Regions from separate parts of the Corynebacterium fournieri genome, predicted to be linked through region 1. Evidence: predicted binding sites of a transcription regulator. Region 1 holds the regulator's gene; each other region holds the start of a gene.

Region 1 (7,070 bases):
ACGAGCTGGGCGCGATTTCCGACAAGGAGCGCGGCGGGGTGCCAGTGCTCACGGCGGTCGGACGAGACATCGCCCGCATCCCGGTCGATCCGAAGATGGCCCGCATGCTCGTAGAAGCCAACCGCCTCGGCGTGCTCGACGACGTCACCGTCATCGTCGCCAGCATGACCATCCAAGACGTCCGGGAGCGCCCGCTGGAACACCAGGCACAGGCGGACCAGGCGCATGCCAGGTTCAAAGACGCCACGTCAGACTTCTTGGCGTCGCTGAAGCTGTGGGACTACATCGGCGACTCGCGCCACGAGCTGTCCGGCAACGCCTTCCGCAAACGCATGAAGCGCGAATTCCTGCACTACATGCGCATCCGCGAGTGGTTCGACCTCGTGCGCCAGCTGCGCGACGTCGAACGCCAGCTGGGGTGGTCGCGCGCGGAAAACGTTGCAGGCGACCGCGACGCAGACGCGATACACAAGTCGTTGCTCACCGGCTTGCTGTCCAACATCGGCGCGCGTGACGGGAACTCGAAGGAGTTCCAAGGCGCGCGCGGTACGCGGTTTCTGGTCTTCCCTGGGTCGTCGCTAAGCAAAAAGCCCCCTGAGTTCATCATGGCCGCAGAACTGGTGGAAACTTCGCGCCTTTGGGCGCGCGACGTGGCAAAGATCGAGCCGGCCTGGGTCGAAGCTGCCGCCGGCGATTTGCTCAAGCACAGCTACTCCGAGCCAATCTGGTCACGTAAACGCTCTGCCGCAATGGTCCACCAAAAATCCATGCTCTACGGCGTGACCATCGTGCGCGACCGGCTGGTGCCCTACCACCGCGTTGACCCCGCGGGTGCGCGCAATATGTTCATCCGCCACGCCTTGCTGGAGGGTGATTGGAACCGCCACCACCACTTCATCGACCACAACGAGGCGCTGCTGGCTGAGGCTGCCGAGGTGGAGGAAAAGGTGCGCCGCCGCGGCTTAGTGGTCGACGAGGACACACTGTTCGAGTTTTACGACGCACGCCTGCCCGAGGACGTCACCACCGCACGCCACTTCGACTCCTGGTGGAAGAAGAAGCGCGCCAAGGACAAGCACTACCTCGACTTTGATCCGGCGACACTGCTGGACGACGAAGGCGTGGACTCCTCCACCAACGCCTTTCCCGAAGTCTGGCAGCAAGGCACCATCGACTACGCGCTGCGCTACAAGTTCGAGCCGGGCGATCCTTTCGACGGCGTGACCGTCGACGTACCCGTCCCGCTGTTGGCGAACCTCAGCCCGCACGGCTTTGACTGGCTCGTGCCGGGGCTGCGCTCAGAACTGGCTGCCGAATACATCCGGACCCTGCCCAAGGCACTGCGCAAAACCGTGGTGCCCGCACCGGACTTCGCGGAACGCGCGCTCGAGCTGATACAAAACCGAAAGGCCGCGGACGGCGCGAGTGAGCAGCAGTTGCGGCAGGAGCCCTTCGGCGACGTCTTGGCAGACGCACTGCGCTCGATCGGCGGACGCGGCATCAATGGCTCCGACTTCAACCCAGCTGCCCTGCCCGCGCACCTGAAGGTGACGTTCGCGGCGATCGACAGGCGCGGCAAGGTCGTCGACCACGACAAAGACCTCGACGCCTTAAAACGCCGGCAAGCGGGCAAGATCAAGTCTTCGGTGTCCAAGGCGGGGCGCACCTCCGAGTCTGAAGCTGTAGCGAAGTGGACCGCAGACTCTTTGGGCGCTGTGCCGGAAACCGTCACCACCACGATCGACGGCAACGACGTCGACGCCTTCCCGGCACTGGAAGCCACGAAGGACGGTGTGAAGGTCACGGTGCATCCGACGAAGGCCGCCGCAGACGCCTCCATGATCACCGCGACACTGACGCTGCTGTTGCGCGAGATCACCGTCAACCCCACCCAGATGACGAAGGGGCTGCCACTGCGTCAAAAGGTGGCCGTGGACCGCTACCCGCACGGCGGCGCCGAGGGTCTGGTGGAAGATGCCCGAGTGGCCGTCATCCGCGATGTGATGCTCTCCAGCGGCGGGCCGGTGCGCTCGCCTGAGGAGTTTGAGGCGCTGGTTGCAGAGATCCGGCCGCAGGTCGCTGGCGCGGTACGGCGAGTAGTAGTCACGCTCGCTCCGGCGCTGGCGGATTACGCCAACATGGCTTCGGAATTGCTGCATTGGGAAGGCCCAGCCATTGACGACATGAACTCGCAGCTCGCGTTTTTCCTGCCTAAACATGCTGTGACCGTGCACGGTATCGGCCATCTACAGCACCTGCCGCGCTACATCGAAGCCATGCGGATCCGCCTGGAGGATATGCGGCTGGACCCGGACCGGGATGCCGACAGGCAGTCCGTGATCGATGCGGTCAAGCGCTATTTGGCGCAGCGGATGAAGTCCCTCCCCGCGGGCCGAACGAAAACGAAAGCGTATAAGGACATCTTGTGGCTCATCGAAGAGCTGCGGGTGAGCTTGTTCGCACAGCGATTGGGCACACCGAAGCCGGTGAGCCAGCGGCGCATCGAGAAGAAGATCGACGCGTTGCGGTAACGCTGCGAGACCGCAGAGGCGCCGCCCTAGAAGTCCTCGCGGTCTCGGCGCCGCATGAGGCGAATTTCCGATTCGAAGTCGTCGGCACTTTCGAACGACTTGTACACGGAGGCGAATCGCAGGTAGGCAACCTCGTCGAGTGCACGCAAGGGCTCGAGCACCGCCAGGCCGATTTCGTTTGCCGGCACCTGCGAGCTTCCCTGCGCCCGAACCGTTTCCTCCACCTCCTGGGCGAGGCGTTTGAGTGCGTCGTCGGAGACATCCCTTCCCTGGCACGCCCTGCGCACACCGACGATCAGCTTGTCGCGGTCGAAAGGCTCGCTCACGCCGTTTCGCTTCACAACAGTCAGCACGGCCTTTTCTACCGTGGTGAACCGGCCCCCGCATTCCGTGCATTCCCGCCGCCTGCGAATGGCGGATCCAGCCTCGACTAAGCGGGAATCAGTGACGCGAGATTGCTCGTTGTGGCAAAAGGGACAAAACACTGCGTACTCCCCCGGTTGTCTAAACGGTGTGGCCTTGCCCCGAGTCTACGCCCCGCCTAACGCGCCGACGTCATCGCAGCGTTTTGGGCAGCGTGTCCGCTGGTCGCCACCTGGCCGTCACCTGCTCCCGCGAAAACCCCGCCGAATGCGGAACCAATGAGCAGCGCAGCGGTCATACCCGCCCCCAACAGCAACGTATCTCTCCGCTCGCGTCGGGTTTCGAACGCGCTGACGTCACCCGACCCCGCGATTGCCTCCTCCCGGTCCGAACGATCGTACTTTCGATGAGTCGCGGAAATCGTTCGAACTGATCCGCCGCCAGTCCGGCGCGGCTGAGTCGACTCAACGTCCCAAACCTCCGCGGGAGGCACCACAGACGGCGCGGTGCTGCCAAAGTGAAATGCATTCTGTGCTGGGTTGATTGCAACGGCCATTACCGTCTCCTTTCGTTCTGCGGCACACCTTACGTTCGGCGCCGACACGCTCGAATGTTCTAACGTTCATGTGTTCGAATACGCTGACGTGTTCGATTTATAGCAAAGCGGTAGCCCCGTGTCCAGCCCACACAGGAAATCATCGAACATGAGTGCCCTATCTGGTAGGTTGTTTGCGCAGAGACCACTCGCCGAGCACTAGGAGCAAACATGGCACGAAAGAAGGCCGACCAGGGCACGCCCGACTACAACTCGCTCTCCGACCGCCAGCGCCGCATTTTGCAGGTCATCCAGGACGCTGTCGTGCTGCGGGGCTACCCGCCGAGCATCCGCGAGATCGGAGATGCCGCCGGACTGCAATCCACCTCCTCCGTTGCGTACCAGCTCAAGGAGCTGGAGAAGAAGGGCTTTTTGCGGCGCGACCCGAACAAGCCGCGCGCAGTGGACTTGCGCCAGTTGCCGGAGCACGGCCGCAAGAAGCGCAAGCCGCAGGAGGAGAAGCCGGAAGATTCCTCGAACGCTCGCTACGTGCCGGTGGTCGGCCAGATCGCCGCAGGCGCTCCCATCCTCGCCGAGGAGAACGTGGATAACTACTACCCCTTGCCGGAAGAGCTGCTCGGCGACGGCGATTTCTTCATGCTGAAAGTCGTCGGCGAATCCATGCGCGAAGCCGGCATCCTGGACGGCGATTGGGTTGTGGTGCGCTCGCAGCCGAACGCCGAGGAGGGCGAGTTTGTTGCGGCGTTGCTCGACGGAGAGGCAACGGTGAAGGAGTTCCACCGCGATTCCTCCGGTGTCTGGCTGCTCCCCCACAATGAGGCGTTTGAGCCGATCAAGGGCGACGAAGCGGAGATCATGGGTCGCGTCATCTCGGTGTTCCGTACGCTGTAAGCAGTGCGCGTTCGCACACGCGAGCGCCTCACCAGCAGCTTTACGCATAGGGACAAGGTCCCGAATATACGCGCAGGAGAATCTATGTACGCCGAAGAGCGCAGACGCCAGATTGCGTCGCTGACCGCTGTGGAAGGCCGCGTCAACGTCACCGAGCTGGCGGAGCGCTTCGACGTGACGGCAGAGACGATTCGCCGCGATCTGTCAGCTCTGCACGACGAAGGCGTCGTCCACCGCGTACACGGTGGCGCGGTTGCCAGCCAGTCCTACCGCAGCACCGAGCTGCCTTTGGATGCTCGGCAGCGTGCCTCGTCGTCAGCGAAGGCCGCAATCGCGGAATGCGCCCTCCAGTTCATTCCGGAAAGCCCGAGCAGCACGATCTTTCTCGATTCCGGATCTTCCATTGGCATGCTCGGTCAGCGCATCGCCGAAACCAGTGCCGATCGCGAGTATTCGGTGGTGACCAATTCAATTCCCACTGCCTTGGACCTCAGCGTCTCCGGCCTCCACGATGTGCAGCTGCTCGGGGGAACGGTCCGCCCAATCAGCCAGGCGGTAGTGGGCAGCACGGCACTGCGCACCCTCGCACTTCTGCGAGCCGATGTCGCGTTCGTCGGCACCAACGCCCTGTCCATACAGCACGGCCTGTCCACGGCTGATGCGCAAGAGGCGGCAGTCAAAGCCGCGATGGTCACGAACGCCCACAAGGTGGTTGTGTTGTGCGATTCCACCAAGTTGGGCAATGACTACGTCGTCAGCTTTGCACCCTTGAGCGAGATTGATGTGGTGGTCACGGACAGCGAGGCTCCCCCGACATTTCTCGACGAACTTCGCTCCCACGGTATTGAAGTGGTCCTCGCAGGCGCGCAGTAAGCCCCGCGGCTCAGTCCTAGACGGCCGTTGTGGCGGCGCGGCCGTGAACGGTCCTACACTCGGTACAAAGTACTGCAACAGAAAATCAGAAAGGACCCCGTATGGCTTCCAAGACCGTCAAGGTCGGTTCCACTGTCGGGCTGCACGCTCGCCCCGCTACCGTCATCGCCGATGCTGCCGGAGAATACGACGACGAAATCCTGCTCACCCTCGTGGGCGGCGATGACGATGACGAGACGGATGCTGCTTCGTCGCTGATGATTATGGCCATGGGCGCCGAGCACGGCGATGAAGTGACCGTCACTTCCGAAAACGCCGACGCTGTGGAAAAGATTGCAGCGCTCATTGAGCAGAACCTGGACGAAGAGTAGCCAGCTTCCGCTTGACGACGAGCTCACGCCCGGACGACGGTCCGGGCGTTTTGCTTTGCATGGTGCCGCTTTGCCTACTGCGAAAACGTCGACGGCTTGGAAGTGTCGAAGCCGGAGCGGTAGCGCCCTTCGCCGAAGGTGTTGTACGCCAAACGCATGAGCGGGTAGATCACGATGATGCCCACGGATCCCAGCGCGATGCCCTCAAGCGTGACCGCACCAAGGTCGAAAGTGAGGTTGCCGATACCGACGATGAGCGCCACTGCAGCGGCGGTGAGGTTGACTGGATCCGTGAAGTCGACCTTGTTGTCCTGCCAGATGCGCACGCCCAACATGCCGATCAGGCCGTAGAGCACGAGACATGCGCCGCCGAGCACGCCGGCGGGGATGGTGAAGATGACCGCGCCGAACTTCGGGATGAACGCCAGCACGATTGCGAACGCGGCGGCGACCCAGTACGCGGCGGTCGAGTACACCTTCGTCGCCGCCATCACACCGATGTTTTCTGCGTAGGTGGTGGTACCGGATCCGCCGAAGCCGCCTGCGAGCGTGGTGGCGATGCCGTCGCCGATCAGCGCGCGTCCCTGCATGTCGTCGAGGTTGCGGCCGGTCATCTCGGATACAGCCTTGACGTGGCCGACGTTTTCGGCGATCAGCACGACCAGCACCGGCAGCGTCACCAGCACCGCAGAGAGGTGGAATTCGTGCCGGTGGAACTGCGGCAGGCCCACCCACGGCGCGTCGGCGATGGTCTGCATCGCATCCTCGCCGAGCCCGCCTGTACACGCGGCGAACATCCAGCCCACCAGCACTCCGATCAGGATTGACAGGCGCGACAGCATGCCCCTGGTGGCCACTGTCACCACCACGACCGTCAGCAGCGTCACCCCGGCCACCCACGGCTGCGTTTCCACATTGGAAACCGCCGTCGGGGCCAGGTTGAAACCGATCAGCGCCACGATGGCGCCGGTTACCACCGGCGGCATCACAGCGTCGATGACGCGTTTGCCCGCCCATTCGACCACAACGCCCACGAGAATAAGTGCAACGCCGGTCAGCAGCACGCCGCCGAGCTGGGCTCCCACCCCGTACTGCTGCGACGCCGTCAGCGGAGCGATGAAGGCGAAGGAGGATCCGAGGTAGCTCGGCACCTTGTTGCGCGTCAGCAGCAGGAAAATAATGGTGCCCACGCCGGAAAACAGCAGCGTGGTGTTGACCGGGAAACCGGTGAGTGTAGGTACGAGCAGCGTCGCGCCGAACATAGCCACGACGTGTTGCATGCCGATGCCGATGGTGCGCGGCCAGCTCAACCGCTCGTCCGGGGCGACAACCGCCCCGGGGCGCACTGTGCGCCCATCTCCATGCAGGGACCAACCAAATTTATGCGTCACAAAGCACCATTATCGCCCCAAAGAGCAATTCTCCCGCCGCGGGGGTGGCGGCTGCCGGATTGAAGGGGATGACCGGCCTGACGCTCAACGCAGC
Region 2 (7,070 bases), 740 kb from region 1:
GTATCGCGACCAACGTGGGCGGCGGCGAAGTCACGGTGAGCCTCATGGGCGTGAAGTCCATCACCGTCGAATCCGTCAACGGTGGGCGCTGGGCGCAGACCTCGCCGCAGCCGATGAACGTGCCGGGCGACAGCTGCGCGCCTTCGTCGGGGGCGCCCGGTTTCACTACTTCCGACACGCGGATCATCTACGATCTCGCGGGCAACGAGCTCAACCGCGAGACGCAGACGACGGTGTACGACCCGCAGCCGGTCGTGCGCTGCGGGTAGGGCTCGGGCGGACGCGGGCAGGCACGAGCAGGCCGGCCCGGCTGTCACGCTGTATTGCCTTTCCGCTTTGGAGCGGTCTTCCGGTTTTCGCCGACTTCAAACAGTGGCGGATCGCTCGCTCTCGCATTCGGTGGGTCGTCGAAGGCCGGGTATTTCTCCTGTGCGCGCCGGATGGTCCGTTGACCGGGTGATTGTTGGTACTGGTGGGTTGAGGTAGATACCGGCGGTCCGCCATCTGCGGGGTGGTGGGTGATATCCCAGGTGGCGGGGTCTTTTTCGAAGTGCCCCTTCCCGCCGGCGCCATCTCTGTTGTCGTTGTTGCACCTGTGGTGCTCGCGGCACAGGAGGATGAGGTTGTCCAAGTTGGTCAGCCCGCCGTGGAAGTAGGCCTCAATGTGGTGCGCCTCCAGCTCCACGCCTGGTTTGGTGCAGCCGGTCCACGCGCACACTTGCTGCATGGCGAGCAGGACCATCTTCTGCTCGATGCTGGCCAGACGTGCCCGGCCGAGCGACAGCGGCACCCCGGTGCACGAATCGAGTTGGAGCGCGAACGAGTCGCCGGCCAACCCCAGGCGCACTACGTCCAGGGCGGTCAAAGACACCGAGGTGTTGGTGGCGAACTCCGTGTACGCGTCGGCGCCGAGGAGCTCATCCAGCGTCATGGTCAGCACCACGGTGCCGAGACCGCGCCGCCCGGCGGCGGAGGATGTGCCGTGCCGGTTCACAATGTCCATGAGTTGGTCGAAGCGGCGCTGTCCGCGGGTGCGTTTGTCCTCGACCCCGTCGGGCAAATTTGCGCCGGGTGCTTCGCCGGCGGCGATGGCGGCCTCGAGGGCGGCGCGGCTGGCCTTGTCAAGGTAGATCTTGGCCCAGGTTCCGCCGTCGCTGTCCTCTTCGCCGAAGACCAAGGTGCGCTTCTTAAAGGCGGCGAGGGGGTCTTTCTTTCCCGAGTAGTCGCGGCCCTTTCGGTTGGCGCGTTTGACCAGGTTGGTGACGAATTTCCGCAGCTCCTCGGCGGACATGGTCTCTGCTGCCTCGAGCGCCCGGGCGTAGACTTCGTCGCGGCCCGGGTCGGCGTGCTCGTTGAGCTGCATCAGTGCGCGGTCGATGATGCGCTTTTTCTCTGCGTTCGCTTTGGCAGCGGCTTTGCGGGCCCGCTCTTTGGCTTTGCGCGCTTCTTCCTTGCGCCGCTTCTCTTCCTCTTGCTGCTTCCGGCGCTCCTCCTCGCCGGTGGAAGGGTCGGAGGGCGGGGTGGGCACCTCCACTTCGCCGAACATCGTCTTGGCCTGACTGAGCAGGTTGAACGCGTCGGCGCGGGGAAGGCCGAGCTGCTTGGTCAGGTATTCAACGGGATGGTTGGCCCCAACTAGGCGTCCTGCGCCGTCGCGCTCGCAAACAAAAGCGAAGGCGATGTTGGCGTTGGATAGGAGGGGTAGCGCGGCGTGCAGGCGCTCCATCGCGTGGTGGGTGGATGCGAGCTGGTAGGACTCCGGCTGCATCATCAGCGCCTCGAGCGCTTCGAGCCCCGCGACGACTTGGTCCACGTGGTAGTCGATTGTCCTGGTCATGGCGGCGCCCCTCCCTTCAGAGCCTTCACGAGGCGAACACCCGACACACTACGGCCCCGCCCGACGCTACAAACCACCCACACGAACACTTGTTCGAATAATCCCGCCCAAGCTGCAGCTTTAGCCCGTCGACAAGCCGCCGCTGCCTAGCTTTCTCGCTGCGGCGGCACGTGGTCGCCCACGTCTCGCAGCAGCCCCCACGCAGTGAGCTCCGCGTACAGCGGGTCGCGAGGCATGAGCGAGTGGATCGGCGCGTAGCCGTCGTACCACTGCCCGGAGTCGATGTTGGCCACATCGGCGCCGTCCGCGGACTGCAGTGCGGACGCGGAGGCGGGGGTGACCACCGTGTCTGCGGGCGAGTAGATGGAGGTGTACACGATCCCGGGTACGGTGTCTGGCCCGCTGGCGAACTCCTGTAGCCATGCCGAACCTGCCAGCTGCTGGGCTGCGCCGGGCGCGAACAGTGCGGTGAAGTGTGGGTGGCGGGATGCGAATTCGCCCATCTGCCCCGCCAGGCCGCGGAAATCGGTGCCGTGGAAGTTGCCTCCCATCGCCACTACGCGGCGCACCTTTTCCGCGCCGCCGCGAGCGATGAAAAGCTTGGTCATCAGCGCGCCCTGCGAGTGCGCCACGATATCCACCTGCGTGGCACCGGTTTTTCGCAGTACGCGGTCCACGTTTTCCTCTACGTCGCACACGATCGAGTTCAGGTCGCCCACGCCGAAGAATCCGGGTGCGATCATGTCCCCGTAGTCGTAGCCCCACACCCAAAAGCCCTGCTCGCGCAGGCTGTGTGCGTTGGATTCGAACGCCGCGGTGCGCGAGTTGATCCCGTGTACGTACATCACCGGCGTGGGGTGCTCGGGCTCAAACGACCTGTCGTTGAACGGCATCGGCGGGCGGTTTTGCAGCCCGCGCACTGCTCCGTAGCCAGCTGCAAGTGTCATCATCGCGCTGCTCAGTTTCATCCTGTCGAGCATATTGCTAATCGACGCTCTCCGGTCCCACTTGCACTAGACAAAGCTGTCTGTTAATCTTCTTTGCGGATCACGAAGTCCGACGGTCCCGCAAGTAAAAGCGGGCGAAGCCTCCCGGCTCGTCGGCTGGCAACCGCGCACATCGCGCACGGTGCCCCCGGGAGAAGATCCGCCGGCACGAGCAACCGCCGCGCCGGAAGCGCGATTTTCAAAGGAGATCAACCATGTCTTCCGACATGCCAGCAATGTCCAACCCCTTCGACTTCGCCGATGACTGGGTTCCAGCGACCCTCGGCAGCGTCAACATCAACACTGTCACGTTCAGGCTCGACAGCACGGGTGAGACCGTCACCGCGGAATTCGCCTCGCCCATGGAGGCATTTGATTTCGTGGGCCACACCGGCCCGAAATTTGAGTACTCCGCCATCGAGGGCGCGGTCCGCGACGCCAACGGTACCGTCGTTCCCCTGCCTGAGCCGCCCGCAGAACGCATTCCGTGCGGCCCCGACGAGTGCGACCTGATCGCCAACGGCCACAAACCTCACTGGATTCCGGTACTACGCGCCGGCAACGGCCCCAAAGAGGATTGGCTGCCCATCACCATCATCGAGCACGACGGCACCAAGCTGATCTTTTCCACCGAAGACGGCGTGTACACCTGCTACAACCACGACCCGGAGCGCCTCGCCAACGCGAGGTACTACAACCGGGAGTGGCCGGTGCTGCGCGGTGACTTCAACGGTAACGGATACCCGGTCAGCGTCGTCTCATCCAAACCGATCGGCCCTTGTAGCCACGCGTAGGCCCCTCGGGCCCAGCCTTCCCCCAGATAAAAAAGAGAGCCGGCGACGAGAATCGAACTCGCACTCTCAGCTTGGGAAGCTGATGTTCTACCACTAAACTACGCCGGCAGCGTTGATGACTTTAGCACCACGGATTCGGACCCCAAAACGGGGAAGTACACTTTGAGCCGTGCTGCTTTCAGATCACGACATCCGCGACGCAATCGACTCCGGCCACCTCGGCATCGACCCCTTCGACGCCGAGTTGATTCAGCCGAGTTCCATCGACGTGCGCATTGACAAGTTCTTCCGCGTTTTCAATAACTCGAAGTACACGCACATCGACCCGAAGCAGGAGATGCCGGATCTGACCACCCTTGTCGAGGTGCCGGACGACGACGCTTTCGTCCTGCACCCCGGCGAGTTCGTGCTCGCGTCCACGCTCGAATGCTTCTCGCTTCCTGCGGACCTGGCGGGCCGCCTCGAGGGCAAGTCTTCCCTCGGCCGTTTGGGCCTGCTCACGCACTCCACCGCCGGCTTTATCGACCCGGGCTTTTCCGGCCACATCACCTTGGAGCTGTCCAACGTGGCCAACCTGCCCATCGTGCTGTGGCCGGGCATGAAGGTCGGCCAGCTCGCGCTGTTCAAGATGTCCTCGCCCGCGGACACTCCATACGGCAGCGGCGCCCTCGGTTCGAAGTATCAGGGCCAGCGCGGCCCCACCCCCTCGAAGGCGTACCTGAACTTTCGGTAGGCGCGATTGCCTATCGACGCTATCTTCGGTAGCCCCTAGTCCACTCAGTCTTCTGATATATGCAAGTATTCACGGCCTCGAGTGGTCAGTTCTAGAGTGAGAGGGCGCTTCGACGCCGATTGGATGAGTCCCTCCGTTTCCAAGTCTTCTGCCACGGGCCGGATGGTGTTCCACGAACGTCCCATCGTTGATACTGCGTCCTTGAGGGGGAAGGGTAAATCCGGGCCAAAAAGAAACGCTTGTGCAGCTAAAAAAAGCAGGTCGCGTTCATACTCGTCACGGTCTAAGGATGATAAGACATCTTGCAAACTCCGTAGCTGAAAGTGTTTTTGATCTAATGATGTCTCCAAATCATTCTGGGCATCAATCAGCATCTCGAGCATGGCTTCGATAAAAAAGGTTGCCTCCCCGTAGTTCATCGGGTTTTCGGCTTCTACGAACGCCGCGTAATACTTCTTCCGCTGGAGTGAGAACTGGTGCGAGAGGGACATTGAGGTTGGTGGGGAAAGGACCTCGAGGGCCTTGAAAGCGAGTAGGAAGCGTCCCATGCGGCCGTTACCGTCGTAAAACGGGTGGGTGTATTCAAATATGAAGTGGCCTATGAGCGCGTTGATGAGGACATGGGTTTCATCGTGCTGGGTCGATAAGAACGTTTGCATTCGCTCTTCAATGTTGTCTTCGCCAAGGGGGGCCTTGTGCACCCCTTGGATGCCGTCGTGAATCTCTACAGTTCCTGCCCGGAACAGATGCCCATCAGGACGATCGTCCTCATCGATTTCGTTCGCGAGCAATTTGTCGTACTCCGCCCGGAGGGATGCGGGGGTCCTAGGAAACTCCGGTCGATCATTGGGGTTGAGCAACGACTCGTAGAAGGCAACCATTTCGCGAAAACGCTTATGTGGTCCGGTTGACGGGCGAGTTAGAGCTTCTGCAATTTCTCTCCGGGTCGAATGCACACCCTCAATTTGGTTGGTCGATTTAATTTCCTCAATGAGCAGGCCAGTCAGGTAATGGCTGGCAGCTGCGCCTGGGAGCGTGGACCACTTGTGAGAAATTCGGAGCTCCGCCCGCCAGACTTGTTCCAAGAGGGATTGATTTTCCGCAGTAAGCACTGCGAATAGTTGATGTTTGCCGACCGCGAAGTCCCAATGAAGCGTGGCTGGAGAGGAAAATCTCGAGAAGTATTCTGTCTCCGCAGCCCGCTGGCCGTCTGAAGATTTGTGAAACACAGTCTTCAGGCTTTTGTAATTGTTCATTTGAGGATCGTCCTTTGTGGGGGCAGAACTTTCAATTCTGGGAGTTTAGCGATATTCGCGTCGGTCTATTTGTGGGAAAACCTTGATTTTGCAGAATAGGCGTCACACACAGCGCTCGAATTCTCATTCCTGCAAGTACGCTTCCGGCGGTTGCGCTGCCGCGCCCGCCCTCCCACGGCATAATGGCCACTTATGCGGATGACTGTGATTGGTACTGGTTACCTCGGCGCGACGCATGCGGCGTGCATGGCTGAATTGGGCCACGAGGTACTGGGCGTAGACGTTGACGAAAGCAAGATCCAGGCGCTGAAGAACTCGAAGGTGCCCTTCTACGAGCCGGGCCTGCCCGAGGTGCTGGAGCGCAACATCGACGCCGGGCGGCTGGATTTCACCACCGACTACGCCGAGGCCGCCGCCTTCGCAAACATCCACTTCATCGGTGTGGGCACCCCGCAGCAGCGCGGCTCCTACGCAGCCGACACCCGCTACGTCGAGGCCGTCATCGACGATCTGGTGCCCCAGCTCGAGGGCGAGCACCTGATTTTGGGCAAGTCCACCGTCCCGGTCGGCACCGCCGCCGCGCTGCAGGAGCGCGCAGACAGACTCGCCGCCGCCAACGGCAACAAGGCGCAGGTCGAGATCGCGTGGAACCCGGAGTTCCTCCGCGAAGGCTACGCGGTCAAAGACACCATCGAACCGGACCGCATCGTTTTGGGCACACGTGCCCAGGACGCAAGCGCCACGCACGGCGACAGCCGAGCCGAGGAGATCGCCCGGGAGGTCTACGCCACCCCGCTGTCGCACAACACCCCGTTTATCGTGACCGATTTGCAGACCGCGGAGCTGGTGAAAGTCTCCGCCAACGCCTTCCTCGCTACGAAGATCTCGTTTATCAACGCCGTTTCCGAGGTCTGCGAAAACGTCGGCGCGGACGTGACCCAGCTGGCGGACGCCATCGGCTACGACGACCGCATCGGGCGCAAGTTCCTCGGCGCGGGTTTGGGGTTCGGCGGCGGGTGCCTGCCCAAGGACATCCGCGCGTTCATGGCGCGCGCCGGCGAGGTCGGCGCAGACCAGGCGCTGACGTTTCTGCGCGAGGTCGACGCGATCAACATGCGCCGTCGCCAGCGCGTGATCGATCTTGCGCGTGAGGAGCTCGGCAGCCTGATCGGGCGCAACATCACCGTGTTGGGCGCGGCGTTCAAACCGAATTCCGACGACGTGCGTGACTCGCCGGCACTGGCCGTGGCCGGCCAGCTCAACCTCGCCGGAGCAAGCGTGCGCGTCTACGACCCGCAAGGCATGGACAACGCCCGCAAGGTCTTCCCCACACTCGACTACGCCACCAGCCTCGAAGACGCACTAACAGGGGCGGAACTGGTCATCCTGGCCACCGAATGGAACGAGTTCAAGCAGATGGACCCGAAGTGGGCGGCAACACTCGTCGCCAAGCAACTGCTTATC
Region 3 (7,070 bases), 430 kb from region 1:
CCTGGTGCGGATTATCCCCGCCGTACATCGTGTGCTGCGCTGGCGAGACTGGGCCGCTTTCCTCTTCCTTGTCGTAGAAGCTGAAGTCTCTTGTTCCAACTTCAAGGCGTGTCGGGTCAAAGATCTTGATCTTCACCGAGTCTGCGTCGTTTGTGACTGACTCCTTGACCTTCATATTCAGCACCGGACGCTGGCCCCAGGTCACCGGGATCTTGTAGAAGCGGTACTCGCCAGGAACGATCTTGTCGGAATAGGTGCCCTCGCTGATCTCCACCGCATCGTTGAAACTGGTGCCGCCAGCGATTTCCTGGCCAGTACCGAACGGGACCTCACCGTCGTACTTTCCGGAGGAGATAGCCTTGTCCGACCATTCCTTGGCTTGTTCTTTTTCTGGGATCGGCTCGTAGAACACGTTGACTTCGACGTTGACGCCGTCGACAAGCTCTGCGCCTGTCTTGTACACCTGCGTGGCTATCAGCCAGTCGCCCATATCGCAGTCATCGGCCTGGTCCTCGCGCGACAACGAAACCCAGTAGGGTTCCATCGCGAATTGTGCGCTGCCTGCGATGTTTGCGCCGGAGAGCTTCGTGCGAGCTTTACCGCAGTTCGGGTCGCTCTCGTTGGTTTGCGCGGTGGACTCGAGAGTAACCTCGGCATCTTGAAATTGCCCGTCAGGCTGCCAGATTGGCGTCATCGTGATCAGCGCCTTATGCCCCTCCGGCACGGAGACGCGGAAGTAGCGGTCGGTCTTCGAGTTCGAATCCGGTGTCACCTTCGTCTGGTACTGGCCCTGACCAAGCCACTTGGCATCCTCCGGCGAATCCGCAAACTCGAACGGCGTGCCTTCAACCTTGTATTTTCCGATGTCACGCTGAGCGAGGAACTTCAACGACTGCGACAGACTCGCCGCATCCTTCGCCTCCAAAAACTGACCATTGCCAGCCTCCGCGATGCACTGCAACTCCTTGCGGGCGGCATCATCAACTTGGAACCCCACCGTGTGGATCGCCAGGTCAACACCATCTTCGGCCAGCTCCTTCGCCACCTCGCACACCGGCGGCGGCGCACAGGAATCGATACCGTCGGAAACCAGAATGATCGAGCGCTGACCTTCGTTGCCTAGTTCTTCTGCGGCCTTGCGCAGCGAATTTCCCATTGGCGTGTACCCCTTCGGCTTTAAGCCGTTAATGGCCGAAGAGAATTTCGCCTTGTCAACCTTGCCCACCGGGACGAGCGTCTCGATATCTTTGCACCCCCGCTCCCGATTATCCGGCGCATCCGACTCATTCGCGCCGTATACCGTCAGCCCCATATTCGCCGTCTCTGGCAGCGATTCCACCAGCTCGTTCGCCGCCTTCCTCGCCGAATCCATTCGGGTGCCCTCGGTGTCGGCTTCAACCATCGACGACGACGCATCCAGAATCAGCATCGCCTTGCTGTCATCCGAGCCGCTACCGGAAGCCGACGAAGACGCTTTCGTCGACGTCGTCGAGGACGACGAAGTCTGTGTCACCGTAGACACCGCTGTCGACGAGGATTGACCCCACGCCACAGGCACCCACGCGCAACAACACGCCACCACCAAAAGCAGCGCGCCAATAGCCCCCGCACCCTTCCTCGAAACCAACAGATTCATCCCAACGCACCCTTCCCTTACGTGTGTGCAGAATCACTTAGGAGAATAAAAGAACTCCACCGCACCTGCACGTTTTGTTATAGCTTCGCAAGGAAAACAATCTGTCCTGTCCGGCCCGGGCAGCCGGCCGCAGGCGACGTCGTCAAGCAAAAAGTCACGGTACGATTGAGGGGCATGACAGCGAAACCAAGCATCTTTTCCAGCCCGTCCCGCTACGTGCAGGGCCAAAACGCCATCCACGAGCTGGGCAAATACCTCAAGCAGCTGGGTGAGAACCCGCTGCTGCTTTCGGACGACACCGTGTGGGGCCTCGTTGAAAAGCAACTCACCGACGGTTTTGAAGAGGTTGGCCTGCCGGTCAACCGCGTTCAGTTCGAGGGCTTCGCCACCGCGAAGCGTGTCGACGACACCGTGAAGCTGATCAAGGACAACAACTACGATGTCGTCGTCGGTCTCGGCGGCGGCTCCGCCATCGACTCCGCCAAGGCAGCCGGCTTTGAGGCGGGCATCAGCTGGGTCTCCGTCCCCACCGCCGCGTCCTCCGACGCCCCGACGTCCACCCTGTCCGTGATTTACACGGAAGACGGCGCCTTCGACGAGTACCGCTTCTTCCCGCGCAACCCTGACCTCGTGCTCATTGACACCCAGCTGGTTGCCAGTGCGCCAGAGAGGTTCCTCGTCGCCGGCATCGGCGACGCCCTTGCCACCTGGGTTGAGGCCCGCGCGACGGCGAAGGGCAACGGCACGACCATGAACGGCGGCCGCCCCACCCGCGCCGGCGCCGCGCTTGCGGAACTGTGCTGGGACATCCTCTGGAACGACGCTTTCGCCGCCCTCGACGCGGTGCGCGCAGGCGTGGTCACCCCGGCACTCGACGCAGTTGTCGAGGCCAACACGCTGTTGTCCGGCCTCGGCTTCGAGTCTGGCGGCCTCGCTGCGGCGCACGCAATTCACGACGGCCTCTCCGCCGCCGAGCAAACCCACGGCCTGACCCACGGCGAGAAGGTCAACATCGGCACCATCGCCCAGCTGATCATGGAGGGCGCTGACACCGAAGAGCTGGAGGACTTCATCGAGTTCTCCACTCGCGTCGGCCTGCCCACCACCCTGACCGAGGTGGGCCTCTCCCCCGAGGACACCGAGGCCCTTGAAGCCGTTGCGCAGGCCGCGACCAGCAAGGACGAGACCATCCACAACATGCCGTTCCCGGTCACCCCGGAGCAGGTAGTTGAGGCGCTGGTCACCCTCGAGTTCACCTCCCGCCGTGTCCGCGAGGAACGCGGTTTGCCGTCTCCGAACAAGTACGAGACCAAGCACTAGCCTTCGCCCAAAGGGGCCGCACGATCGTTTTCGTGCGGCCCTTCTTTGCTGCGCGGGACTCTCAAGCGGTGGTTGAGAAGGTTCTGCAGCTGCAGAATGCTTCCCGCACAATTTTCGAAACTCTCACCCATTAGTTGAGAAGGTTCCGCAGTTGCAGAATCAGCTCAATTTTCCGGGGAGAGAGTCTCAACCAAAGGTTGAGAGAGTTCTGCAGCTGCAGAACCCTGGCTCACATGTTGAATGAAGTGGACACACAAACCCTTTACATCGAACACCTTTTCGCATACACTCGGCGTCACACAGTTCCCGCCCAGCCATCGCACAGGGGTCAGCCGATGACTACAGCCACTGTTCCAATCACCCGCGACACGCCTCAGCTTGTCGACGATCTAAAGAACCACCACCGCCAATCCCACACCCACCGCGCCGACATGCTCGATCTCCTCGGCCAGCTTGACGAGGCCGACATAGCAGCCCAGTACAGCGAAAATTCCACCGCGACCTGGATCAGACGCGAACTCAACCTCCCCACCGCAACCGCATACGAATACGTCCACATCGCACGGGGTTTACGCAGATTTCGGCATCTTTTTGAGACGTTCCGTTCCGGCGTCATGCCCTACTCCACCGTGCGCCTGCTGCTGAAATACATGACCGAACAGAATGAACAGGAGCTCGTCGAGCTCGCGCTCGTCCACGGCTATTCGGAGCTTCAGCAGATCTTCGCGGGGGCCGACCCGGTAGATGAGACCGAGCCCGACGCCCCCTTCGTCACCGCCAATGTCAGAGATGACGGCATGCTGGACTTCCGAGCACTCCTTCCTGCAATGCAAGGCCAGGCACTTCTTGCGGCACTGAAAATCGCGCAACTGGCCAACTACTGCGCCGAACTCCCGGACGCGGACGTCCTGGCAGACCCAGACAAACTCGACGAGATTATCCAGCAAGCCGAGCACCTCCCCGAGGCCTGCCCACCCGACCACACCGAAGAGCCTTCGCGGCCCCGCACAAAAATCGACCTAGATTCCCTTCTCCGCCCGCCGTCTCGCTACGGCCCACCGGAGAAGAAGGACCTCTACCCCGCGTTCATCGCCATGATGGACATGGTCCGCACTAAACCGGCCAGTCCCCTCCGCGCACCGGGCGCGCACGTCAACATCGTGCTTACTGAAGGCGGGGGCGCGTGGATGCCACAGAATATCTCCGCCCGCTCGGCGGAAGTACGCAGCTACATCGCGAACGCCACGGTTCGCATGCACCTGTTGGACAAGAAGGGCCTGACCATCAACGTGGGCCGTGCCCAGCGCTTCGCCACCGACGCCCAGGTCCTGGCACTTCTCACCGCCTGGAACCACCAGTGCGCGATGCCCGGCTGCAGCCACACCCGTTTCATCGAGATTCACCACATCAGAGAGTGGGACGAGGGAGGCAAGACGGACATAGACAACCTCATCCCGCTGTGCTCCAGCTGCCATTCAAAGATCAGCCACAGGCTTGCGCATATAGAGGCGTTCGGGCCGGATCTCTACTTCCGGCTCAAGGACGGCACGCAGTACATCTCCAGGAACCGCTCGCTGCCAACCCGAACGCGCAACTTCACCGGGCCCCTGCGGCCGGAATACCGCACGGGCACCAGCTACGACGACTAGTCTCGCACCAACTCCGCGGTGGCGGGCCCGGCGACATCGAGTTCGATGATGCGTAGGCCGGCGGAGCGTGCTTCGTCGAGAAGCGAGGGCTCCACCTCGGAAGTGGTCAGCACGAGCGCGGTCGGGCCGGCACCGGACAGGTAGGCGGCGTGGCCGCGGTTGCGCAAGCGATTGACCCACTCGGCGGTAATCGGCAGCACGTCGGCGCGGTACGGCTGGTGCAGGCGGTCGCGGGTGCCCTCGAACAGCAGCTCCGGGTGGTGCTGGATGGCCGCCGTCATCACTGCGGTGCGCGAGACGTTGAAGCGCGCGTCGGTGTGGGTGACGTGGCTCGGCAGCACCTTTCGCACGGCATTTGTGGAGGCGTGGAAGTCAGGCACGAGAGCGACAGCCTTGATGGAATCGTCCACCGGGATGCGCACAGCACGGTAGGACGGCTTGGACTGCCCGTCGACGGGAATGTCGGTCCAGGACACCACAGCGCCGCCGAGGGCGGAGGCACCCGCGTTGTCGGGGTGGCCCTCAAACTCTGAGGACAGCTGGACGATCGCGTCGTGGTCCAGCGGCGAGCCTGCAAGCGCGTTCGCTGCGACGACGCCGGCGACGGCCGCGGCGGCGGAAGACCCCAGGCCGCGGGACTGCGGGATGGAGTTGTGGCACACCACGCGCAGGCCAGGTGCGGACACGTCGGCGGCGGTGAGACCGGATTGGATGGCCTTGACCACCAGGTGGGAGCTGTCGCGGGGCAGGTCGTCGGCGCCCTCGCCGAAAATCTCCACCTCGAGGCCGGACTCGGTGACCTCGACCTCGACAGTGTCGTAGATGCTCAGCGCGAGTCCGAGGGTGTCAAATCCCGGGCCCAGGTTCGCAGAAGAACCGGGGACGGTGACTTTGACCTTGAGGCCGGGCTGCAGATCAATGGCCATGGTGCGCCCCCTTCTAGGAATCCAGGCGGATAACGGAGTTGACGGCCAGCACCTCGTCGTGGCCGGTGAGCTGGTCCACGATCGCGTGGAGGTCCTCCTCGCGGGCGGCGTGGGTAACCACGATCAGGTGGGCCTCGTCGCCAGACTCCTCCTGGCGCACCGCCGACAGGGAGATGCCTGCCGTGGCAAAACGCGCGGTGAGGTCCGCGAGCACGCCCACACGGTCGTTGACCGTCATGTTGATGTGGTAGCGCGTGGTCACCTGCTCGAAGGGGACGACCGGGTAGTCCGCATACGGGTTTTCCGCCGGTGCGCGCCCGCCGTGCACCTTGTTGCGGGCGGCGCCGACAAGGTCGCCGAGGACTGCGGACGCGGTGGGGGCGCCACCGGCGCCATTGCCGTAGAACATGAGACGACCTGCTGCTTCTGCCTCGACGAAGATGGCGTTGTAGGACTTGTCCACGGTGGACAGCGGGTGCTCGTTGGGCACCAGCGTGGGGTGGACGCGGGCGTTGACGCCGGTGGTGTTGCCGGCGTCGTCGACGAGGCGCTCGCAGATCGCCAGCAGCTTGATGGTCTGGTTGGACTGCTTGGCGGCCTCGATGTCGTCAGCGGTGACCTTTGTGATGCCTTCGCAGTACACGTCGTCGAAGGTCACGCGAGTGTGGAAGCCCATGGACGCGAGGATGGCGGCCTTGGAGGCGGCGTCGTGGCCCTCCACGTCCGCGGTCGGGTCGGCTTCCGCGTAGCCGAGGCGGGTGGCTTCTGCGAGTGCTTCCTCGTAGCTGGCTCCGGTGGACGCCATCGCGTCGAGGATGAAGTTGGTGGTGCCGTTGACGATGCCGGAGATGCGCTGCACCTGGTCGCCGGCGAGCGAGCGGCGCAGCATGCCCACCACAGGGATGGCGGCGGCGACGGCTGCCTCGTAGTACAGGTCCACGCCGGCGGCGTTGGCGGCATCTGCGAGTTCGGCGCTGTGCGCGGCCACCAGCGCCTTGTTCGCGGTGACCACGGACTTGCCGGCGTTGAGCGCCTCGAGCACGAGCTCGCGCGGGTAGTCGATGCCGCCGATAAGCTCGACCACGATGTCCACGTCGTCGCGGGTGACCAGCTCACGTGCATCGCCGGTCAAGTACAGGCCCTGGACCTCGGGGGCATCTTTGTGCTTGTCGACGTCCGATACCGCCACCCCCTTCACCTCGATAGGGCTGCCGATGCGCTGCTCCAAGCTCGAAGAGAACTCGGAGAGCAGGCGCAGCACCTCAGTGCCCACGGTGCCTTTGCCCAGCACCGCGACGCCTACGGGGGTGCCGATGCCCTTGCCCGGGTAGTTGCCGTTGTACCCCTCGGCGGTGGCGGAAGTCATGATGCGTGTTGCTCCTTCGTCGTGCTTGGCGGGGATCTGCGGTGAACCGCTTGGTCTACTATCGCGCAAACGCGCACCACGGGTCAATTAATATTCGCGCGCAATCAGGTCTTCAACCGTTTCGCGCCGCACCATCGGCGTGACCTCGCCGCCGCGCACGGACACCACGGCGG
Region 4 (7,070 bases), 990 kb from region 1:
GTGAAACTGCCGCCGAAATCGTCTCCGCCGAGCCGGAACTGGAGTATGTGGCAGTCTCGCGCCGGACCCACGGCTTCGACGAGCTCCTCCAGCACGGAATATCCGCGGTGCAGCTCCACGCTCCGTACCAGGGCTCGCTCGAGGGGGAGCGGGACCTGATCGAGCGCGTCCGCTCCGAGGTCGGCCCCGCGCTCCAGGTGTGGCGGGCAGTGGATATGACGTGCGATGTACCGGTGGAGGGGGTAGCGGAGCTCGTGGACAAGCTAGTGCTCGATGCAGGCGCAGGCGGCACGGGCGAAACCTTCGACTGGTCCCGCATCACCACCACCGACGCCCTGCTCGCAGGCGGGCTCAACCCCGGCAAACTCGAAGCGGCGCTGCGCACCGGCTGCCTCGGGCTCGACCTCAACTCCGGCTTCGAAGACCCGCGCGGCCACAAAGACGCCGCCGCGCTGCGCGAAGGATTCCGCACAATCCGCAACTTCCACTACTAAGGACACGACAATGACCCTGCTTCCTGCCTACTACGGCGAGTTCGGCGGACAGTTCGTCCCCGAATCGCTCATCCCCGCGCTTGACCAACTCGAGCAAGCCTTCGTCGACGCCTTCAACGACGAGGAGTTCATGGCCAAGTACCGCAGCCTGCTGCGCGACTACCTCGGCCGGCCCACCCCGCTGACCGAGTGCCGCAACCTGCCACTTGAGGGCAACGCGCGGATCTTTCTCAAACGCGAGGACCTCGTCCACGGCGGCGCGCACAAGATCAACCAGGTCATCGGCCAGGCACTGCTGGCCAAAAAGATGGGCAAGACGCGCATCATCGCGGAGACCGGCGCGGGCCAGCACGGCACCGCCACCGCCCTCGCATGCGCGCTTCTCGGCCTGGACTGCGTGATCTACATGGGCAAGACCGACATGGAGCGGCAGGCCCCCAACGTGTACCGCATGCGCCTGATGGGTGCGGAGGTCGTGGGTGTGGAAGCCGGCGCGGGCACGCTCAAAGACGCGGTGAACGAGGCGCTGCGCGACTGGACCGCCACCTTCCACGAATCCCACTACCTCCTCGGCACCGCCGCCGGCCCGCACCCGTTCCCCAAAATTGTCAAGGAGTTCCACCGCGTCATCTCCACCGAGGCGCGCGCCCAGATCCTGGAGCGGACCGAACGGCTGCCCGACGTGGTGGTCGCGTGCGTCGGCGGCGGCTCCAACGCCATCGGCATGTTCGCTGATTTCATCGACGACCCGGATGTGGAGCTCGTCGGCGCCGAACCGGGCGGGGAGGGCTTCGGACTCGGCGCCCACGGCGCGGCCATCGCCCAGGGCACCACCGGCCTGCTGCACGGCACGTACTCCTACCTCATGTGCGACGGCGACGGGCAAGTGGAAGAGTCCTACTCCATCTCCGCCGGCCTGGACTACCCGGGTGTAGGCCCCGAGCACGCGCACCTGGCTAAGTCCGGCCGCGCGAAGTACGTGCCCGTCACCGATGAGGAAGCCCTCAGCGCCTTCCAGGCACTGTCGCGCCACGAGGGCATCATCCCCGCGCTCGAGTCCTCCCACGCCCTGGGCTACGCCCTCAAGCGCGCCGCCGAACACCCGGCGGACGCCGAGCCACTGCACATCCTGGTCGGCTTATCCGGCCGCGGCGACAAAGACATCGCACACGTCCAAGCCACCCTTGCCCAGAAGGAGAAGTAAATGTCCCGCTACGAGCAACTCTTCGCCAGGGGAAAGGGCGCCTTCGTCCCCTTCATCATGCTGTCGGACCCCACCCCGGACGACGCCGTAGAGATCGTCTCCGCCGTCGTGGACGCGGGCGCGGACGCCGTGGAGCTCGGCGTGCCGTTCTCCGACCCGGTGGCGGACGGTCCGGCGATCCAGAATGCTCACGTGAGGGCGCTGGCCGGAGGTGCGAACGTCGATAAGGCGCTTGCGCAGATCCGCACCATCCGTGAGCGCTACCCGGAGCTGCCCATCGGCATGCTCGTGTACGGCAACGTCGCGCACGCCCGCGGGCTCGAGCGGTTCTACCGCGAGTTCAAGGAGGCGGGCGCCGACAGCGTGTTGCTTCCCGACGTCCCCGTGCGCGAGTCCGCTCCCTTCTCCGCAGCGGCCGCCGCAGCCGACATCGACCCGATCTACATCGCGCCGGCCAAGGCGTCCGAGGCCACTCTTGAGGCGGTGGCGGGCGCATCGCGCGGCTACATCTACGCCATCTCCCGCGACGGGGTGACCGGCGCAGACAAGGAAGCGACGGTGGAGGGTCTGCGCGAGGTCGTGGATAGCGTGCGCAAGTTCGGCGGGCCGCCGGTGCTGCTCGGCTTCGGCATCTCGCGCCCGGAGCACGTCCGCGACGCTATCGCCGCGGGTGCCGCCGGCGCGATCACCGGCTCCGCGATCGCGAACATCATCGAGGAGCATCTTGACGACGGCCACGTCACCGACATGCCCGCCCTGAAAGAAGCATTGACCGAGTACGTCAAGGCCATGAAGGGCGCTACGATCGCATCATGACCTGTTCACGACGCATGTTTCTACTTGGCACCGCGACCACGTTTGCCGGTGCATTCCTCGCCGCGTGCGGGGAAGAGGCCCCCGAAGAAGTTGCCAAGACCGACGTTCCGGTCGGCTCCGCGGTAATTCTGGACCAGTTCATCATCGCCCAGCCCACCGCCGGCCACTACGTTGCGTACTCCAGCGTGTGCCCGCACCAGCAGAAGAAGATCACCAAGGTCGAGGGCGACACCGTCAAGTGCACCGCCCACGGTTCCGTGTTCAACATCGCCGACGGCGCGCGCGTGTCCGGCCCGGCGGTGACCGGCATGCGTGAGGTGCAAGTGACCGACAACGGCGACACCCTGCAGGCCGCGAACTAGATGAAGAGGCTCGATCCGCTTCTCGTCGGCATCGTCGCCGCGGCGGCGCTCGCCTTCCTTCTGCCGGCCCGCGGCGCGTTTGCCGACGGCTTCGCCGTAGCCGTCAAACTGGCCATCGCGCTGCTGTTCTTCCTCTACGGCGCCCGCCTGTCCACGCAGGAGGCGCTGAAGGGCCTGACCAACTGGCGGTTGCACGGCGTGATCCTCGCGTTCACGTTTGTCATCTACCCGCTCATCGGTCTGCTGGCGCAGCCCACCACGGCACTGATTTCCAACGACCTCTACCAGGGCCTGTTGTTCATGTCCCTGGTGCCGTCCACCGTGCAGTCCTCCGTCGCGCTGACTGGCGTGGCACGGGGCAATGTCTCCGGCGCGGTGGTGGCGGCGTCGGTGTCCTCGCTCGTCGGCGTGATAGTCACGCCGCTGCTTGTGATGTGGCTGATGGGCGCGGGCAGCGGCGTGCACATCGACGCGTCCGTCTTCGGCGATATCGCCTTGCAACTCTTGCTGCCGTTCATCCTCGGCCAACTCGCGCATAGTTTCCTGCCGCGGGTGGGGGAGATGGCCAAGTCGAAGGCGACCAAGCTCGTCGACCGCGGCTCGATCTGGATGGTCGTCTACTCCGCGTTCTCGCGCGGCGTCGTTTCCGGCGTGTGGACGAACGTGTCCGTGTGGGAGATCGTGTTTCTCACCGTCTTCTCCTGCGCGCTGGTTGCGGCGATGCTCTGGCTCACCCGCGTCGTGCCGGAGGCTCTGCACTTCCCGCGCGAGGACCGCATCGCCATCCAGATGTGCGGCACCCAAAAATCGCTTGCCACCGGTCTGCCCATGGCCACAGTCATCTTCGGCGGGGCGTCGCTGGGCGTGCTGATCATCCCGCTGATGATCTACCACATGTCCCAGCTAGTCATCTGCTCCGCGTACGTCTCACGCATTTCCCGTTAGGAGTTTCACGTGAAACATTTCGTCCGCATCCACTACAACGTCCCGGAGCTCGGCGGCGAGCTGCTCAACATCGCCGAACTCGAAGAAGTCTCCGCACACGAGTGCACCATGGTCCGCATGATCGAGCTCGACCCCTCCGAGACCATCACCGGCATCTTCGTCGACGGCAAAGTCATCGGCCAAGCCAACCGCCCCATGGACACCGTCCCGCACCCGCACACCTACGACGACATCGAAGGCATCACCGCAACCCATCTCACCGAGGCCGAGTTCGAAGGCCTCTGGTCCGAGGCTCAGGCAAAGTTGCAATAGCTTATCGACGTCCCTCCGGCCCGCCCCGCCACCGGCGCGGGCCTTTTTCGTTGGTGGGCCCCAATAGTTGGTGGTGCCGGAATTGTCTGCAATGCGGAGTTGCAGGGGACAAGGTCAGCCCATCAGGCAAAGGGGCCGGACAACAACGACACCGCGAGAGTGATCGGCCAGGCTAGCAGGGTAAGAACAGACAATATCCCCAGCAGGGGGCGCTTATCCCGCACCGCGATGACAAACCCCAGAACAGATACCGCGATCAAGGCGACCCAATAAAGCCATTGGCCCCACATGGGAACGCGGTCACCCATAAACGGTGTTGCGATCCATACCGCCACAAAAATCGGGTAGATATACGCTGTGCGGTGAACTTTCGCCATGATCCGGCACCCTCTCCTTAACAGTTATGAGCGCGTGGCACGAGACGGATAGCACAACCAGCTACGACACTACACGAAACTTGACCTTTTTCGTTGGCCATTACCAACTATTGGCGGTCTCGGAATTGTCCGCAATGCGGAGTGGCGGCATGGGCTGGAGGGGTGGGGAAGGCGGAGTTGACGTCGATAAGCGATAGCCAATAGTTGGTTCGCCCCCACTTGTCCGCAATGCGGAGTTGCGGACAAGTTATAGCTTGGTTTCGAAACCTCATTTCCGCAGGTCAGAGGAATGTCGGTGGCGAGTTTTATAATGCCGGCAATCGAACTCGCATTCGCCTCAAGGGGGCCAAATTGACCGCCGCATTGACCACCGAATCTAACCCCATCGCCGTCGCATTGAGCCAGCAAATCGAGGACACGCACCGAGCGATGACCCAGAACAAAGCAGAGTTGTTGTCCGCGATACAAACCTTTGATGAACTCGCACTTGCTATCGAATGTGGCTCGTCAACCACCGCGCAATTCCTCATTCGACGCCTCGGCGTGTCCTCCTCAACAGCGCACGAGTACGTCAGCGTCGCCCACCGCCTTCGACCCTTCCGCTACCTGCAGCAACAATTCACCGAGGGTGCGCTGAACTACTCGGTGGTGCGGCTGCTTCTGAAATACATGACTGCCGAAAACGAGCGTGACCTGGTAGATCTCGCCCTCGGGATGGGCTACCACGAACTGGAATGCGCACTGGCGGGGAAGAAGCCGCAGGACGGGGAGGGCGACGACAGCCCCCAGTACTACCTGAGCCTGCACAAGCGCGATAACGGCGATATCGCGTTCCACGGCAACCTCAACGCCGCAGACGGGGCCGCGTTCATCGCCGCGCTGAAGATCGGGGAGATCGCGTACTGCGACCTGGACGAGGTGCTCGAGGACCTGGACCCCGAGGTTAACGGTGAAATCGACATCGCCTTGGAGCGCGCCGAAGATGTGGAGGAGAACCGCCCCGCGCGAAAGACAGTCTCCGGCTACGGACTGCCGATTGGGCGGATGCTGCTGCGCGCGCTCATGGGCATCGTCCACATGGCACGCACGACGCCGCGCAACACGCTCACCACGCCGGGTGCCCACGTGAACATCCTGGCCACCCCGGACGGGCGCGGCTACATGCCGAACAACGTGGGCGCGCCGTCGAAGGCGATCGCGAGCCTGCTTGCTAACGCGGACGTCCGCCACTCGACGGTCAACTCCGAGGGCCTCATCCTCAACACCGGACGCAAACAGCGTCTCGCCACAAACGGGCAGGTTAATGCGCTGCTGGCCATGTGGGGCGGGCAGTGCGCGGCACCCGGGTGCACACACACGCGCTTCATTGAGATCCACCACATCGAGGACTGGGCCGCCGGGGGCCTGACCGACCTGGAGAACCTCCTGCCGCTGTGCTCTGCCTGCCATTCCCTGGTCACGGAGGGCTACCTGAAGACGCTGAAGGAGCACTCAGACATCCATTTTGTCTACCGCGACGGGACGCGTTTCGTGTCTACGAACTACTCCCTGCCGCGGCGTGACGACATCATGCGGACCATGGAGGAGTGCAACTGGTCCTTCAACGACTAGCGACGCTTAGAAGAACTGCTCAACGCCCGGAATGCCCGGGACACCCGGGATCTTGCCCGCGGCGGCCGCTGCGCCACCGAGCACTGCGATGACCGCGGCGGCGATGCCGGTGCCCACGAGGATGTCGTAGGTGGTGCCGAGCTTGTATCCGCGAGCTGCGTCGTTCTTCAGCGAGGAGGTTGCGCTGTTGGGTACCTGGTTCTTCTCGGAGGAACGCTTGTACGGCTGGGAGTAGCCGGTGCCCGGCTCCAGCTCCTCGCGGATCATGGCCTTGCCCTTGTAGCCAGCGAGGTATGCGTCGCTGACCTCGGACGCGGACTCCGGGTGGAGCTGGTCACGGAGGGACTGCAAATCGCCTTCTGCTGCCTGCGCCGGGACGGCTGCCAGGGACACGGCGGTTGCTGCCGCCACGGCGGCTGCGGTGATGCGCTTCAATGGAAACTCCTTTGTGCGAATCTGACTTTTTACGGCTCGGATCGAGCCCCGGCCAGTAAAACATATGTTTCCGCAGGTAGACAAACAATTCTTTCGGTGTAACGGAGAGCTAACCGGTGACGATATAGAGGGCCCAAAACCAAAAACTCCCCTCCCGGTGAGGGGAGAGGAGTGTGGATTGCTCCCTAGGCGTGAGGCCTTAGGAAGGCAGCTCGACGCCCGGAATACCCGGGATCTTGCCCGCAGCGGCCGCTGCGCCACCGAGCACTGCGATGACCGCGGCGGCGATGCCGGTGCCCACGAGGATGTCGTAGGTGGTGCCGAGCTTGTAGCCGCGGTTAGCGTCGTTCCGGTAGGAAGAGTTCATTACGGCACCCTGGTTGGCGGCTTCTTCACCAGTTTCGGTTTCGAAGATGCCGCTCTGGGCGGAACCAAGGAACGGGGCGGAGAGACCATCGCCCTTCTTGTCCCGCTCAGCTGCGGTGGCGGCATCCATATACTTTTCCATCTCAGG

Evidence for each region. Region 1 encodes LexA, which represses DNA repair genes until DNA is damaged. Its sites were predicted from a motif close to CGAACANNTGTTCG; they were not measured.
Region 2: CFOUR_RS10145 (HNH endonuclease signature motif containing protein) is a predicted target of LexA. The motif match lies at 1,920-1,933, and genes of this name have one in related genera.
Region 3: CFOUR_RS04625 (HNH endonuclease signature motif containing protein) is a predicted target of LexA. The motif match lies at 3,225-3,238, and genes of this name have one in related genera.
Region 4: CFOUR_RS11250 (HNH endonuclease signature motif containing protein) is a predicted target of LexA. The motif match lies at 4,832-4,845, and genes of this name have one in related genera.

Annotation. Positions count from the first base shown of each region.
Region 1 is NZ_CP047210.1:1,371,835-1,378,904, forward strand. Features, by position in the region: gene hrpA (ATP-dependent RNA helicase HrpA) at 1-2,531, shown strand, start outside; gene nrdR (transcriptional regulator NrdR) at 2,558-3,016, opposite strand; gene lexA (transcriptional repressor LexA) at 3,661-4,341, shown strand; gene CFOUR_RS06680 (DeoR/GlpR family DNA-binding transcription regulator) at 4,426-5,214, shown strand; gene CFOUR_RS06685 (HPr family phosphocarrier protein) at 5,316-5,585, shown strand; gene CFOUR_RS06690 (uracil-xanthine permease family protein) at 5,660-6,976, opposite strand.
Region 2 is NZ_CP047210.1:2,113,500-2,120,569, reverse strand. Features, by position in the region: partial or broken gene CFOUR_RS10150 (VanW family protein) at 1-269, shown strand, start outside; gene CFOUR_RS10145 (HNH endonuclease signature motif containing protein) at 314-1,837, opposite strand; gene CFOUR_RS10140 (alpha/beta fold hydrolase) at 1,984-2,805, opposite strand; SAM riboswitch class IV at 2,883-3,022, shown strand; gene CFOUR_RS10135 (hypothetical protein) at 3,039-3,617, shown strand; tRNA gene CFOUR_RS10130 (tRNA-Gly) at 3,655-3,725, opposite strand; gene dcd (dCTP deaminase) at 3,787-4,350, shown strand; gene CFOUR_RS10120 (Fic family protein) at 4,395-5,606, opposite strand; gene CFOUR_RS10115 (UDP-glucose dehydrogenase family protein) at 5,799-7,070, shown strand, end outside.
Region 3 is NZ_CP047210.1:940,507-947,576, reverse strand. Features, by position in the region: gene CFOUR_RS04640 (vWA domain-containing protein) at 1-1,372, opposite strand, end outside; gene CFOUR_RS04635 (hypothetical protein) at 1,386-1,541, shown strand; gene CFOUR_RS04630 (glycerol dehydrogenase) at 1,811-2,956, shown strand; gene CFOUR_RS04625 (HNH endonuclease signature motif containing protein) at 3,292-4,605, shown strand; gene thrB (homoserine kinase) at 4,602-5,531, opposite strand; gene CFOUR_RS04615 (homoserine dehydrogenase) at 5,545-6,897, opposite strand; gene lysA (diaminopimelate decarboxylase) at 6,985-7,070, opposite strand, start outside.
Region 4 is NZ_CP047210.1:2,364,117-2,371,186, forward strand. Features, by position in the region: gene trpCF (bifunctional indole-3-glycerol-phosphate synthase TrpC/phosphoribosylanthranilate isomerase TrpF) at 1-494, shown strand, start outside; gene trpB (tryptophan synthase subunit beta) at 505-1,698, shown strand; gene trpA (tryptophan synthase subunit alpha) at 1,699-2,514, shown strand; gene CFOUR_RS11230 (Rieske (2Fe-2S) protein) at 2,529-2,876, shown strand; gene CFOUR_RS11235 (bile acid:sodium symporter family protein) at 2,877-3,821, shown strand; gene CFOUR_RS11240 (hypothetical protein) at 3,831-4,133, shown strand; gene CFOUR_RS11245 (hypothetical protein) at 4,256-4,510, opposite strand; gene CFOUR_RS11250 (HNH endonuclease signature motif containing protein) at 4,862-6,121, shown strand; gene CFOUR_RS11255 (hypothetical protein) at 6,128-6,556, opposite strand; gene CFOUR_RS11260 (hypothetical protein) at 6,756-7,070, opposite strand, start outside.